2 regions of the Roseburia sp. AF25-13LB genome follow, and region 1 is predicted to be linked to the other one. Evidence: riboswitches for the same ligand, from Rfam matches in the RefSeq annotation. Region 1 holds a riboswitch; the other holds the start of a gene.
What was found. A riboswitch is a leader RNA that binds a small molecule or an ion and turns the genes downstream of it on or off. The one in region 1 is predicted to bind ZMP and ZTP.
Positions count from the first base shown of each region.

Region 1 (8,021 bases):
GCCCGGTCTATCTGCTCCTTTGTAGGCGGGTCTACGCCTTCTAACTGATATGGAATTCCAAGTTCCTTCCATTTAAAGACGCCTAAGGTATGATATGGCAGCACTTCCACCCGCTCTACTGTCTTAAGGGTATCAAGAAAACTTCTTAAGCGGTGAAGCTCATCCTCTTCTGTTGTAATACCCGGCACCAGCACATGGCGGATCCACATTGCTTTGCCATGGTCTGATAAATAAGCTGCCATTTCCAGAATATTCTGATTGGTCTGTCCGGTGAGTTTCCGGTGTGCTGTATCATCCATATGCTTAATGTCCAGCATAAAAAGGTCTGTATATTTCATCAGCTCATCAAATTTACTTTTAAACGGTTCTTCCATGGAAAATGGATTGCCAGAGGTATCGAGACAGGTATTTACCCCTTTTTCTTTTGCCAGCCGGAACAGTTCTGTTACGAAATCTATCTGTAAAAGAGCCTCTCCACCACTTACGGTGATTCCGCCCTTTTCTTTCCAATATGTTTTATAGCGAAGCGCCTTTTTTAACACTTCTTCCGGTGTCATCAGCTCTCCGCCATCTTTTGCCCAGGTATCCGGGTTATGGCAGTACTGACATCTCATGTTACAGCCTTTTAAAAATACAATATATCTTACGCCCGGCCCGTCTGCTGAACCAAAGCTCTCTACGGAATGGATACGTCCTTTTATTTCACTCATGTTGCCTCCTATACACCAAAATACTTACGGCTGCTTAACAACCTACGATAAAAATGTGCAGGCTTTTTTCATTAAGCCTGCACATTCTGCTTTACCTGAATCGCGGAAAAATCGTATGCTCCCCGCAGTTCGGTTACTGTCTTAAATTACATACGCTCATGACAGGTACGGGCAATAACATCAAGCTGCTGCTCTTTTGTCAGGTCGATGAACTTAACTGCATAGCCGGATACACGGATTGTGAAGTTTGCATACTCTTCTTTCTCCGGATGCTCCATTGCATCAATAAGCTTTTCTTTGCCAAATACATTAACATTCAGATGATGTGCACCCTGATCAAAGTATCCGTCCATTACATTTACAAGGTTATCGATTCTTTCCTGCTCGTTGTTTCCAAGTGCGCCAGGATTGATGGTCTGTGTATTGGAAATACCATCTAATGCCCACTCATATGGAAGCTTGGTCAGAGAGTTTAAGGAAGCTAAAAGTCCGTTCTGCTCTGCACCGTAAGATGGGTTAGCTCCCGGTGAAAGTGGTTCGCCGGCTTTACGTCCATCCGGCATAGCTCCGGTTGCTTTACCATATACTACGTTAGAAGTAATGGTAAGGATAGAAGTTGTAGGCTCAGAATCACGATAAGTATGATGTTTCTTTAATTTATCCATGAAAGTCTTAAGCAGCCATACTCCGATTTCATCTGCACGGTCATCATCATTTCCGTACTTCGGGAAGTCTCCTTCGATTTCGAAGTCTTTTGCAAGTCCGTTCTCATCACGTACGACTTTTACTTTTGCATATTTGATTGCAGAAAGAGAATCGATAACATGTGAAAATCCTGCAATACCGGTTGCAAAGGTTCTCTTTAAGTCGGTATCCATCAGAGAAAGCTCTGCTGCTTCATAGTAATATTTATCATGCATATACTGAATCAGGTTCAGTGTATTTACATAGATGTCTACTAACCAGTCCATCATCTTGTCATATTTTGCCATTACTTCATCATAGTCAAGATATTCAGCTGTAATTGGTGCGTAATTTGGTCCTACCTGCTCGCCTGATTTCTCATCAACACCACCATTGATTGCGTAAAGCAGACATTTTGCAAGGTTTGCACGAGCGCCGAAGAACTGCATCTCTTTACCTGTCTGTGTAGCAGATACACAGCAGCAGATTGCATAATCATCGCCCCATACCGGTTTCATTGCATCATCATTCTCATACTGGATTGAGCTTGTTTCAATCGAGATACGTGCTGCATAATCACGGAAGGTCTGTGGCAGTCTGGATGAATAGAATACAGTAAGGTTTGGTTCTGGTGCCGGTCCCATATTCTCTAAAGTATGAAGGAAACGGAAGTCTGTCCTGGTTACCATGGAACGTCCGTCTACACCTGTTCCTGCTACATCAAGGGTTGCCCATACAGGGTCACCGGAGAATAACTGGTTGTAAGAAGGAATACGTGCGAATTTTACCATACGAAGTTTCATTGTGAAATGGTCAATCAGCTCCTGAGCCTGCTGCTCGGTAAGGATTCCCTTATCCATATCTCTCTTAATATAAATATCAAGGAAAGTAGAAACACGTCCTACTGACATTGCTGCACCGTTCTGTGTCTTGATTGCTGCAAGGTATCCGAAGTATAACCACTGGACAGCCTCTTTTGCATTGGTTGCAGGTCTTGAAATGTCATATCCGTAAATCTCAGCCAGTTTCTTCATATCTTCCAGACATTTAATCTGCTCTGCGATTTCTTCTCTTAAACGGATGACATCATCTGTCATCTGTCCGCATCCGCAGTTTGCTTTGTCTTTCTTCTTCTCAGCGATTAAGTAATCCAGTCCGTATAATGCCACACGGCGGTAATCACCTACAATACGTCCACGACCGTAGGTATCCGGAAGACCTGTTAAAATCTTAGCATGACGGACCTTCATCATTTCCGGTGTATAAGCGTCAAATACTGCTGTATTGTGTGTCTTATGATATTTGGTGAAAATTTCTTTTAATTTATCATTTACCTCATAGCCGTAGGTCTCACAAGCCTGAACAGCCATCTTGATTCCACCATATGGCATGAATGCTCTCTTTAATGGTTTGTCAGTCTGAAGACCAACTACCTGCTCTAAATCTTTTAAGCTTTCATCGATATATCCCGGACCATATGCTGTAATTCCGGTTACAACCTCTGTCTCCATATCAAGAACGCCACCCTTGGCACGCTCTTCTTTCTGTAATTTCTGAAGTGCATCCCACAGCTTGTTGGTTGCATCTGTCGGCTCAGCTAAAAAGCTCTCATCTCCATCATATGGAGTGTAGTTGTCCTGAATGAACTGACGAACATTGATTTCTTCTTTCCAGAGACGTCCTTCGAATCCATCCCACTCTTTCATTTCTATCATTGCGATATCCTCCTAAAAAAATGTATTCAGTATGAACACTGAATGGTTACTAAATTTACTGTCAACAGACTTTTTATTCATTGGTTTGAATTAGTCTTGTTTAACTGTAGTTAGTATATACTGACTGTCATTTTTTTGTCAATATCTTTTGGTGTTCAAAATAACATACAAAAAAAAACGAGCCGGTCCTCCAGGTTCATCGCCCAGACGGTCGGCTCGTTTTCGTTATACTTCATGTGGTTTTTCCACTTATCCGTCAGTCATATAACGGTTTTATCATAGACTATTTCTTTTCTGATTGCAATAGCTTATGAAAACTTTTTATCAACTATTTTTTCCGTTTTATCTGTTCTTTTCCTACAATACTTTGGAAAGGAAGTCGCAAAGACGCGGATTCTGTGGATTGGCAAAGAATTCTGCCGGTGTATTCTCTTCCTGAATCTGTCCTTCATTGATAAACATGACACGGCTTGCCACTTCTCTTGCAAATCCCATCTCGTGTGTTACTACTACCATGGTCATGCCATCCTGTGCCAGTTCTTTCATAATCTCTAAGACTTCTCCTACCATTTCCGGATCCAGTGCGGAAGTCGGCTCGTCAAATAACATGACATCCGGATTCATTGCCAGTGCTCTTGCAATTGCAATACGCTGTTTCTGTCCACCGGAAAGCATTGCCGGATAGGTATCTGCTTTATCAGACAGTCCGACTCTCATCAAAAGCTCGTCCGCACGCTTAGATGCCTCTTCCTTATTCATAAGTCCGGTCTGAACCGGTGCCAGCATGATATTTCCTTTTACGGTATAATTTGGAAACAGATTGAACTGCTGGAATACCATTCCAATCTTCTGACGCATCTTGTTGATGTCTACGGATTTATCCGTGATATCTGTTCCTTCAAAAGTAATCACACCGGAAGTCGGCTCCTCTAAAAGATTTAAGGAACGTAAGAATGTAGATTTACCACAACCGGATGGTCCGATGATGGCTACTACCTCTCCCTGGGCGATTTCTGTGGAGATACCATTTAATACATTTACATTTCCAAAGGATTTACACAAATCCTTTACTTCAATCAATACCTTCTTATCGCTCATTTGTTCTCAACCTCGTTTCCAGTTTATGTACACCAGCCGTTAAAATCATAACGATTATCAGGTAGATAATTGCAACACCGAACAATGGTAAGAACGGGTCATAGGTCTGGCTACGGATGATATCGCCACCCTTTGTCAAATCCGGGATTGCAATATATCCACTGATGGAAGTCTCTTTCAGTAAGGTAATAAACTCATTTGCCAGTGCCGGAAGTACATTCTTAAATGCCTGTGGCAGAATAATCAGACGCATGGTCTGCGAATAATTCAGTCCGAGGCTTCGTCCAGCTTCAAACTGTCCTTCGTCTACAGACATGATTCCGGAACGTACAATCTCTGCCACATAGGCAGCCGAATTCAAACCAAAAGCGATTACAGCCACTGCAATCTTATTATCGAGTGCAACCAGAATAATATAGTACATAATCAAAAGCTGTACCATCGTAGGGGTTCCACGCCATATGGTAAGATACACTTTACATATAAAATTCAAAACATTTAATCCACCATGTTTATCATGGGTGGAACGGATAATTGCGACTAAAAATCCAACCACAATACCCAGAAGTACTGCAAGCACTGCAATAAGCAGTGTATTGCCAAGACCACGTAACAGATAAAGATATCTGTCTTTCTCTATAAAATCCTGTTGAAAGCTGCTTAAAAAATCGCTCAAGGTCTTTCCTCCTATACCGATTATTTATTTCTTACTACAATAACCTGGCTTGCTGTTGCATAAGTATCTGTAAAGTCAATGTTCTTAAGACGGTCTTCTGTTACAGTCATTCCTGCTGCACCAAAATCTGCTTTACCGGAAGATACTGCTGCGATGATTGCATCAAATTCCATATCTTCAATCTCTAAATCATAACCAAGCTTGTCACAGATTGCTTTTGCGATATCTGCATCGATACCAACTACGTTGTCACCATCATAATATTCGTATGGCTCAAACTGCGCATTGGTTGCCATGGTAAGTTTTCCGTTTGGATATTCTGTTCCCTCCGGAGTCTCATATGGATGCTCTCCTGTTTCATCACCAATATAGTTGCTGATGATAGTATCGATTGTTCCATCTGCTTTTAACTCTTCGATTGCTTTGTTGAATTTGTCTGTTAAATCTGTGTTATCTTTTGCGATACAGATTGCATATTCCTCTGCGTCAAAGGTATCATCTAAAATTTTCAAGTCATCATTCTTCTCAACAAATGCCTCTGCAGGCTGCTTGTCGATGATTACACAATCAATTTTACCGGTCTTTAATGCCTGAATTGCATCAGAACCTTTGTTGTAACGCTCTACGGTGCTTCCTTCGTCCTCATATGCTGTTGCATCGGCATCTCCGGTTGTTCCAAGCTGAACACCGATTTTCTTTCCCGGAAGGTCATCCTTGGAATTTACTGTGTTTGCAGCTACAGATGAGCCACATCCTACCATTGCTACTGTCATTGCTGCAGTTAATAAAAGTGCTGCAAATTTCTTCATGTTCTTCATATTTATTCCTCCTCTGATTATAATTATGTGAATTTATATTTCATACAACATCATAAAATATATCAACATAACGCCTAGTATAGCATGATTCCGCCTATTTCACAAGTACCCGGAGAGTATTTATCTGCATTTAAAAATACATTTTTCCATGTATTTTTAAACAGGCAGTACCTCAGTAGTTTGCATATTCGCTTCATAATTGTTATAATGTGCCAAGAAAAGTGATGATACTTGAGGAGGTTTTTTCATGAAGCGATTTGGCAGAATTATGTTCTGTTTTCTTCCGGCTCTGCTGGCATTTGGCCTGCAGCAGCTTATCTCCATTCCGGCAGTAGGGCTTGCCCTGCTGGGTGGTTTTTATACCAAAGGGGCAACTTCTATCGATGACTGTATGGATGCATTTTTAAATATTATTTCCACCGCCAATTTTAATGCCGGTGTCAGTGCAGCCTACGGTACTGTTGCCCTTGTGATATTTGCCTACTGGTATTATAAAAAGTTCCGGCAGACAGAACCGGAAAATGTACGGAAACCATTTAATATTCCGGTTATCTTCGGCATTCTTATTACTGCAGTAGGATTACAGTATATTACCAATTACATTGTATCTTTTACTGCAGCCATTAACCCGCACTGGCTGGAATATTACAGTAACCTGGTAGAATCGGTGGGACTGGATGAGCCTTCCCTGATTCTGGTTCTCTATTCCGTTCTGATTGGACCTGTCTGTGAAGAACTGATTTTCCGTGGACTGACTTTGAAATATGCAAAAAGAGCAATGCCTTTCTGGGTTGCTAACCTCTTGCAGGCACTGCTCTTTGGTGTGTTCCATATGAATATGATTCAGGGTGTTTATGCCTTTGTGGTAGGAATTGTTCTTGGATTTATCTGCGAGAAAAGCCGCAGCATTTATCCTTCCATGCTTTTCCATATCCTCTTTAACATCTGGGGAACCTTCTCTCCGGACTGGTTTATGTATAAAGCAGATACCGTTCCGTTCTTCTTCCTGTGGTTCTTCGTTGGTACAGGATTACTGGTTGCAGGACTGTTCCTCTTTTTCTTTGGAGTAAATAAAAAGTATCCGAAAATTGAAAATTCTTATTATTCTTAATATCCTTTTGCAATTTTCTTTCCCTGCAAAAGGCTCTGGTTTTGATTTACAAAGGAGCGTGTCCGCTCTTTTAATAATAATTTTCGTCCTTCCGGGGTTCTTGTATATACCACATGGTATGGTCCAAGAGCCCTTTTCATATGTTTTTCAAAAATCAGGGCACGTTCCTTTTGTCTTCCGAATATTTCCGGGACACTGTAACACTCTCTTGATGTGCCAAAGATTTTTTCCCGGATAAGAAGATATCTTGGATTATCAATAACACCCCACAATTCTTCCATGCAGGCAGAATAGGTTGTCTTATCTCTGGTGGTTCCACCTTTAAGCCAGGTACCTACCACAAGTCCGTTAAAGGATTCTACTTCTGTCCTGCAATGGGCACCATCCTCTAATTCCCCGCATTCCCTCAATGCATCTAGCATTGCTTCGCTAAGCTGTTTCATCCGTCTTGCCGGGGTGCTGAATTTAAACAGACGTATCCCCTGATAGACAATTCCGGCAAATGCGGCTAACAGCGCAATTCCAAGTAACAGGAAAGCCGGATGATTACCAAGCTTCTGTGCCATCATTCTTCCACTCATTAAGAGCATTGCAAGTATTACCTGTATGATTTCTATGCAGACCGCATTAATAAAGATATATCCGGTTTCTATTTCTTTTGCTGCAATTTCATCTATCTGTTCTATTTCCATCTGATTTCGCACTTCCTGTAAGGACTGGTTCCATCGCAGCCTCAATGCATTTCTGTCCTTTGCACGCTCAAGCATCATGCGGTTTGCTTTATCTACCTCATATTTTGATGTTATCTTTGGAATGTCCAGCCGACCGATTCCGCTTTCGATTACATCTTCCCTGCAGGATACTCCTAAAAATGATTCAAACCGGCGTTCCAGCATTTCATAATCGCCCTCTGCATCGGTATTACTCTGCTGTCCCCGCTCTTTTGGAAAAATACAGGCAAGGTGCCAGATGTTTCCGGTCTTATCCGGCTGCTCTCTATCGGTACGGATTGCTCTTCCACGCATCTGGTTACTCAGCATAAAAGACCCTACATAAGTTGCCAGTATCAGGGAATTGATGCACGGTGCATCCCAGCCTTCTCCCAGCAATGACTTGGTTCCAATCAGTGTATGAATCTCTCCCTGGCGGAATAACTCCGTCACAACAGCTACGGTGTGGGTACTCTTTCCTTTTATCATAAGCTGTCCG
Region 1 is NZ_QUFO01000009.1:114,542-122,562, forward strand. It holds gene pflA (pyruvate formate-lyase-activating protein) at 1-710, opposite strand, end outside; gene pflB (formate C-acetyltransferase) at 857-3,109, opposite strand; ZMP/ZTP riboswitch at 3,304-3,383, opposite strand; gene DWY37_RS12440 (amino acid ABC transporter ATP-binding protein) at 3,467-4,207, opposite strand; gene DWY37_RS12445 (amino acid ABC transporter permease) at 4,197-4,883, opposite strand; gene DWY37_RS12450 (transporter substrate-binding domain-containing protein) at 4,904-5,701, opposite strand; gene DWY37_RS12455 (type II CAAX endopeptidase family protein) at 5,949-6,812, shown strand; gene DWY37_RS12460 (DEAD/DEAH box helicase family protein) at 6,809-8,021, opposite strand, start outside.

Region 2 (8,021 bases), on a different contig from region 1:
TTAGCCAGTACAGCTTCTGTATCTGAATTAATAAGCTGATACTTCAAAGAAGAACTTCCACAGTTAATAACTAATACGTTCATCTGTTTTCTCCTCACTGCTATTTTTTTACGGTTCATTGTTACAAATCCGCATATGTATGTTTAGTATACGCCTATTTTAAATGGTGTTCAAGTACAGTGTCTGAAAAAATGCAAAGAAAAATATTTTTTTCGAAATTCTTCTTATGAATACTTTCCATAAGTAATTTGCCAAAAATATGGGAATAATGCTATGATAGAACTATATTATTTGTAACTTTGGAGGACTTATGCGCATCATAGGAATCATTGCAGAATACAATCCGTTTCATAACGGTCATGCTTACCAGATAGAAAAAATCCGTTCCCTGACCCAGGCTGACTTCGTTATCGCAGCCATGAGTGGAAATTTCGTCCAGCGGGGAGAACCGGCTCTTATTGACAAATATGCACGAACAGAAATGGCTTTAAGCTGCGGTGCTGACCTGGTAATTGAGCTGCCAGCCCTCTGGGCAACTGCTTCTGCCGAACTTTTTGCTTCTGCAGGTGTTGCACTCATGCGTAAATGTGGCTGTATAGACACCCTCTGCTTCGGTGCAGAAACAGACAATCTTTCTTTATTAAAAGAAGTTGCTTCCCTGCTCGTATCCGAACCAGCGAACTACAAAGAAGTTCTCTCTTCCTGTCTCAAAAAAGGAATGTCCTATCCTGCCGCAAGAAGTCAGGCGGTATGCAGCTATTTAAAAGAAGCCAACCCGCAAATCCCGGCCGATGAACTTGCCTGCCTTTTAAATGAGCCAAATAATATTCTTGCTATTGAATATTTAAAAGCGATTCAGGCTCAGAATGCCGCCATCACCCCTTATCTGATTCAGCGGACCGGAGACAGCTATCACGAAGCGGCACTTAACAGCAGTCTTTCCTCTGCCACTGCCATAAGAAAAGAGCTTCTTTCAAACGGCTGGAATGACATCACTGCATTAAATCCATATCTGCCGGAAGCTGCTTATTCTATTTTAAAAGAATATCTTAATCTTTATCCGCCGGTTTCTGCCAATGATTTTTCTGCTCCGCTCTCTTACCTTCTGTTACAGCAGAGTGAAGCACAACTGGCTTCCTATGGTGATTCCACTGAAGCAATTGCCCGCCGGATAAAAAATATGCAAAAACAGTTTCATTCCTTTGAGCAGTTCTGCCAGTTACTGAAAACAAAGGATATGACTTATACCAGAATCAGCCGGATTTTCACGCACCTTCTGCTTCAGATTACATCTGAAGATTATCGTTTGGGAAAATCTTTAGATTATATTCCTTATCTTCGTATCTTAGGATTCCGCAAAGACGCCTCCCGGCTCCTCACGATTTTAAGCAATTATGCGGATGTTCCGATGATTTCTAAGAGTGCCAACGCAGCCTCTATGCTATCTTCTGATGCTGCACGCCTTTTTGATCTGGATGTCTTTGCCGGAGAATTATATGAAAACATCCTGTCCGGAAAAACCGGGCAGGATGCCAGAAGCGAGTTTGTACGCAATATTGTAAGGGTGTGAATTTGCCGTGCCGTCTGATTCCACCATTTGGTTGGTGGGAAAATCAAAAGAGCGTTTGATAAGAACTAAGATTTTGATTGTAAAAGGACATCTTAGTTCTTTGGCAGTAAAATTTCAGCAGTTCTTAGCAGTTTGTTTTTCTTGAATGTAAACTGTCTTTCCGTTGCTTTGACTGGATGTCTGCACTGTCCGTCGGGTACGGATGCTCTATAAAGCCTGCAAGGGGCACTGGGAATTTCGGATAATACATCACATTATCTGGCAACCGGCGCAAATTCACATCCATGTTCAAATGCGCCTCGCTGGCACATCCCTGTGCCAGCGAGGCCTGTTGCCAGACGAAATTCCAAGTGCCCCTAACAGCCTTTATTATGCATCCGTACTTCGACGAACCGTACAGACATCTTGTCAAACATTGGAAAGACTGTTTTTATCTCAAAAAGAAAAACAAACTGCTTAGTAACTGCGGAATTTTATAGCAGGAACTAAATGTCCTTTCACAAAGCAAAATCTTATCTTCCAACTCCAATCCTCTTTTCCAGCTCTTAGTGGTGGAACAGACGGATTCCGGTAAAGCTCATCACCATACCATATTTGTTACAGGTTTCGATTACATGGTCATCACGGATAGATCCGCCCGGCTGTGCTACATACTGCACGCCACTTCTGTGGGCGCGTTCGATGTTATCTCCAAATGGGAAGAACGCATCAGAGCCAAGAGATACTCCGGTATTCTTATCTAACCATGCACGTTTTTCTTCTGCCGTAAATACAGCAGGTCTGGTCTTAAATATCTTCTCCCATTCGCCATCTGCAAGTACGTCCATATAATCCTCGCCAATGTATAGGTCGATTGCATTATCACGGTCAGCTCTGCGGATTTTATCTAAAAATGGCAGATTCAGTACCTGTGGAGACTGGCGTAACCACCAGTTATCTGCTTTGGAGCCTGCTAATCTGGTACAGTGGATACGGGACTGCTGTCCGGCACCAATACCGATTGCCTGTCCGTCTTTTACATAACATACGGAGTTAGACTGTGTATATTTTAAAGTAATCATGGAAATTGCCAGATCTCTCTTTGCTGATTCCGGCAGCTCTTTGTTTTCTGTTACAATATTGTCAAAGAAATGCTCGTCAATATTTAACTCATTTCTTCCCTGCTCAAAGGTAACGCCAAATACCTGTTTCCGCTCGATTGGGTCTGGAATATAGTCAGGATCAATTTCAATGACATTGTAATTGCCATTTTTCTTTGCTTTTAAAATTTCTAATGCGTCATCATCATAGCCCGGTGCAATGACTCCATCAGATACTTCTCTTTTAATTAAAAGTGCGGTTGCTTTATCACAAACATCAGAAAGAGAAATGAAATCTCCGAAAGAGGACATACGGTCAGCGCCTCTTGCTCTTGCATATGCATTAGCAATCGGTGTAAATTCTACATCCATGTCATCTACCCAGTAAATCTTACGCTCTACTTCAGAAAGTGGAAGTCCCACTGCTGCACCTGCCGGAGAAACATGTTTAAAAGAAGTGGCTGCCGGAAGTCCGGTTGCTTTCTTTAATTCTTTTACTAACTGCCAGCCATTGAATGCGTCTAAGAAGTTAATATAACCTGGTTTACCATTTAATACTTTGATTGGCAATTCGCCATTTTCCATGTAAATTCTGGATGGTTTCTGATTTGGGTTACAACCATATTTTAATTCTAATTCTTTCATTTTTATTTTCCTCTCTCGCACAAATCTTATTCACAAAATCCTATTTGTTCTTGTTTACAATGCGGCTTTCATATTTTCCGGTTTCAATATCAATATATCTTACAAATAAAGATACCTTGTTATCTGCATTCAGATTATTCCATACCAGCTCGGTAAATGCATCAATGTCACCTCCGATATCAACCAGTACCGGTTCGCCTTCAAAGCTTGGTAATGGATTTCCATCATTCATATAAGTATGAATGAAATGTCCTTCCCCAGCTACCGGATTCTCATAAGCAAATGTATAACGGTTGCAGGCATCCGGATTACCATTGTTGCTCTTTAAAATAGACATTGCATAATTGTATTTTCCATCTTCTACATGCATGATTCCGGAAATACGCGGTGTATAGTTAGGTGCGTCCGGCTCAAATTCTCTGGTTCTTAATGCCTGTTCGAAGGTCTGCTGTTTATCCATCAGTTCATAAATGGTATCTGTCTGGTCTCCATTGGTTACAATGGTCTTATTACCCAGTACGCGAACCGGTGCATAAATAATAAGACTTGGGTCACTTAATTTTGCAGGGTCAAATGCCTGGGTACGGATTCCTTCTCCATCCTCAACAAATACACGGTTACGGCTGTTCTCGCTTCTTCCCATGATAAAATAAGCAGTTACCGCATACTTTCCATTCTTCGACTTTCCAATTACAATTCCTCTTCCCGGATAAGTAGTGCTTCCAAGTTCTTCTGCTAATGAAGTCATCTTCATTTTTGTTCCTCCTTCTTACGCTCCATGTAATTTTTAAAGTTGCTGCAGCTTTCGTCAAAGTCTCTTTCTCTTTCGAATTTTCCCTGTGACTTTTCCTGCTTGAATGCATAAAAAATACCGACACGTATCCCGAGCTTAACTGCCCAGACGGTCGGCTTCCTCAGGTCATACTTCATGTGGTTATTCCCACGGTTCCGTCAGTCATATGACCTGAATTTAGTAAAACATATTCCAAAACACTTGTCAAGGAATTCTTCCTATAAGAACTCTCTCAGACGTTCTGCACGGTTCGCCCAGGTATCTTCCTTAAGTGCCCGTTCATAAGAATATTCTATGATTTCTTTCATTTTCTTCGGATGCCCCAGCATGGATAATACCTGCTCCGGCAATGCATCCAGATGCTCTAACTCATAAAATGCCAGATCCTTTCCGTCACAGAAACGCTCCTTTAAATAAATGCTGCCATCTGTCAGGGATACTGCTTTATTTAACATGGCTGTAAAAATTCTGTCATGGGCTCCATCCTTAAACCACGGCATGGTATTCAATGCAATCTTGGTATTCCGGATGATTTTTACGCATTCGGCAGAATCAAGCTGCCTTCCGTTTAAAATAAGATTCTCCGGATGTTTTACCTTAAGATTCTCCCACCCTTTGCCAAAAACATGTACCCGTACTCCATTGTCTACCAATGTCCGCACCGTTTCTCCACGGAAATAAGTCCGGTTATACATATCCAAAAAAAGCATTCCTGCAAAGCATGCCATCAGCTCCCGCTCCGTTACTTCCGGAATCTCCCGGCGGACAAAATGCTCCATGGCAGAATCTAACGGCTCTGACGGATGCAGGCGGAGATAATTTAATATCTCATGATAGAAATCAATATATTCCTTCGTCTGGCTGGTAAAATGCTCTTCAATTGCCGGAAGATGCACATAGTTTGCGATAAAACCCACTTCATATTCCCGGTTCTCATATGGAATAAAATCTGTTGGGACTCGCTCTTCCCCATCCATCAGAAAATTCCCTGCCAATGGTAAAAAATGACAGGGAATCCCTTTATAAAACCGTTTCATATAAGAAATATGCTGGCGGTCGATACAGAACACAGTCAGATTCGGAATTGTCTCATCAAGCTGCTTATGATAATACAACGGATGGTCCACAAGAATACAATAGACCGGAATATTTCTGCTGGCAAAGACAGACTGAGACTCTGTCTCCAACAGGAACTCCTCTCCGCTTAATCCGATAAAGTTAAAGGTAATGACTGCGGTCTCGCCACTTTTTAAAAAGCGGCTTAATCGTTTTGTGTCAGCATATTCTGCCTGAATGTCAAAGAAGAAAATCTGATATCCCATCTTGCGAAATGACGCTGCCATCTCATGCGAAAAATAAGTTAATGTTTCTACGCCTCGTTCAAAAAACACAAGTTTACGGATATCACTCATTTTCTTTCTCCATTTCAAAAAATCCTAGTTCTTAAAGCTGTGAATTGGTGCAGGAATTCTTCCCCCACGGTTGATAAATGCATCACAGGAATACTGGTTTACCGGCATAATCGGTGCATAGCCGAATAATCCACCAAATTCTACAGTATCGCCTACTCCCTTTCCGATTACCGGAATCAGACGGGCTGCTGTAGTCTTCTGGTTAATCATTCCAAGTGCCATTTCATCTGCAATAATACCGGAAATGGTAGTTGCCTTGGTATCACCCGGAATTGCAATCATATCGAGACCTACGGAACATACACAGGTCATTGCTTCTAATTTCTCCAGTGTAATGGCATTTGCCTGTACTGCATTAATCATTCCCTGGTCTTCGCTGACCGGAATAAATGCACCACTTAAACCACCAACATAAGAAGATGCCATTACGCCGCCCTTCTTAACCTGGTCATTTAAAAGAGCAAGGGCTGCTGTCGTTCCCGGTGCACCTGCATATTCAAGACCAATTTCACAAAGAATATCTGCTACACTGTCTCCGATTGCAGGAGTTGGTGCCAGAGATAAATCTACAATACCAAATGGAATATTTAAAATTCTCGACGCTTCCTGTGCTACAAGCTGACCTACACGGGTTACTTTAAATGCAGTCTTCTTGATGGTCTCACATAATACTTCAAAGTTCTCTCCACGGACTTTTTCCAGTGCAGTCTTTACAACACCCGGTCCGCTGACACCAACATTGATTACCGCATCTGCCTCTGTTACGCCATGGAATGCGCCTGCCATAAACGGGTTGTCATCCGGCGCATTACAGAATACAACCAGTTTCATACAGTCTACAGAATCTCTGTCCTTAGACTGCTCTGCCACCTCTAAGAGAATCTCTCCCATTAATTTTACAGCATCCATGTTAATTCCGGTTTTTGTGGATGCAAGATTTACAGAACTGCAGACTCTTTCGGTACGGCAAAGTGCCATTGGAATAGAACGGATTAAAAGCTCATCTGCCTTTGTCATTCCCTTGGATACCAGTGCAGAATATCCACCAATCAGGTTTACTCCTACTGCTTTGGCTGCTGCATCCATAGTATCTGCGATGGTTGCAAAATCTTCCGGTGTCTTGCAGGCTGCCCCGCCAACCAGTGCAATTGGTGTAACGGAAATTCTTTTATTTACGATTGGGATTCCAAATTCCTGCTCAATCTGATTTCCTGCTGATACCAGATCCTTTGCCACTGTAGTAATTTTCTTATAAATGTTATCGTTTAACTTCTTTAAATCAGAATCAATACAATCCAAAAGACTGATTCCAATGGTAATGGTACGGACATCTAAGTTCTCATGCTCCACCATTTTATTGGTTTCGCTTACTTCCATTATATTAATCATTTTTTGTCTCCTATATTCTGCCTTTCTACGCAGCTCATTTCCTGTATTTTCATTGATACGCCTTAGTGACCTGCCAACAGCAGTTCCCTTTTATGTAAGTCGTATTAAATTCTGTGCATCATATCAAAGATTTCTTCTCTCTGACATTTGATGGTAACACCGATTTCCTCACCTAATTTTTCCAGTGCTGCAGAACACTCAGCAAATGGTGTTTTGGATGTATTTAAATCAACAATCATCATCATATTGAAGAATCCGTCAATGATAGTCTGTGAAATATCCAGTACATTGATATGCTGTTCTGATAAATAAGTACAAACTTTTGCGATAATTCCTACAGTATCTTTTCCTACTACAGTAATAATTGTCTTGCTCTGTGTCTTTTCCATTTTGTTCTCCTCTTATTTTTGCTTTCTTAATATTCTTAAATCCGGATAAGCTCAGACACTTCGTCCCGCTTTGCTACCTGGATTGGAAAATCATTTCCGTGGTACGGGTTCTCACCCTGTTCTACTTCCTGGCGCACTGTCTCATATGCCAGTTCTGCCAGATTATTTTCCTTGCTCAGATGCCCCAATACTACTTTTTTAAACTTATCATGCAGAAGCTGCCCTAAAAATTGTCCACTGCTCTCATTGGAAAGATGTCCTCTGTCCCCTAATATCCGCTGTTTCAGAGGATAAGGATAACTGCCCACCTGAAGCATACGCACATCATGATTTGCTTCTAACAATAATACATCTAAATCCTGCAGCTTGTCTATAAGATAATTGTCATATTTCCCCAAATCGGTAATGACCGCCATCTTTTTATCTGACTGTTTCATGATGTATGCCACCGGATTTGCGGCATCATGGGAAATGGATACCGGCTCCACCGTAATATCTCCAATCTGAAATTCCACTCCTGCTTCGATAGGATGAAACAATGTCTCATCTACTTTTCCCACACTGGAAATCCCTTTGACTGCCTCAATGGTCTCTGCCGTGGCATAGATTGGAATTCCATATTTTCTTGCTACCACGCCAAGACCGGAAATGTGATCTGAATGTTCGTGGGTCACAAGCAGTGCCTGCATTTCCGCGGTTTTCAAACCGATACTGTTTAATCCTGCTTCAATGCGCTTTCCACTG
Region 2 is NZ_QUFO01000001.1:8,769-16,789, reverse strand. It holds gene DWY37_RS00090 (acetate kinase) at 1-83, opposite strand, end outside; gene DWY37_RS00085 (nucleotidyltransferase) at 311-1,570, shown strand; gene DWY37_RS00080 (phosphoribosylaminoimidazolecarboxamide formyltransferase) at 2,116-3,294, opposite strand; gene DWY37_RS00075 (IMP cyclohydrolase) at 3,335-4,048, opposite strand; ZMP/ZTP riboswitch at 4,183-4,263, opposite strand; gene DWY37_RS00065 (glycosyltransferase family protein) at 4,306-5,499, opposite strand; gene DWY37_RS00060 (PFL family protein) at 5,524-6,888, opposite strand; gene DWY37_RS00055 (ACT domain-containing protein) at 6,993-7,277, opposite strand; gene DWY37_RS00050 (MBL fold metallo-hydrolase) at 7,313-8,021, opposite strand, start outside.
Region 2: linked by a shared signal. The riboswitch ahead of DWY37_RS00075 (IMP cyclohydrolase) and the one ahead of pflB (formate C-acetyltransferase) in region 1 are both predicted to bind ZMP and ZTP.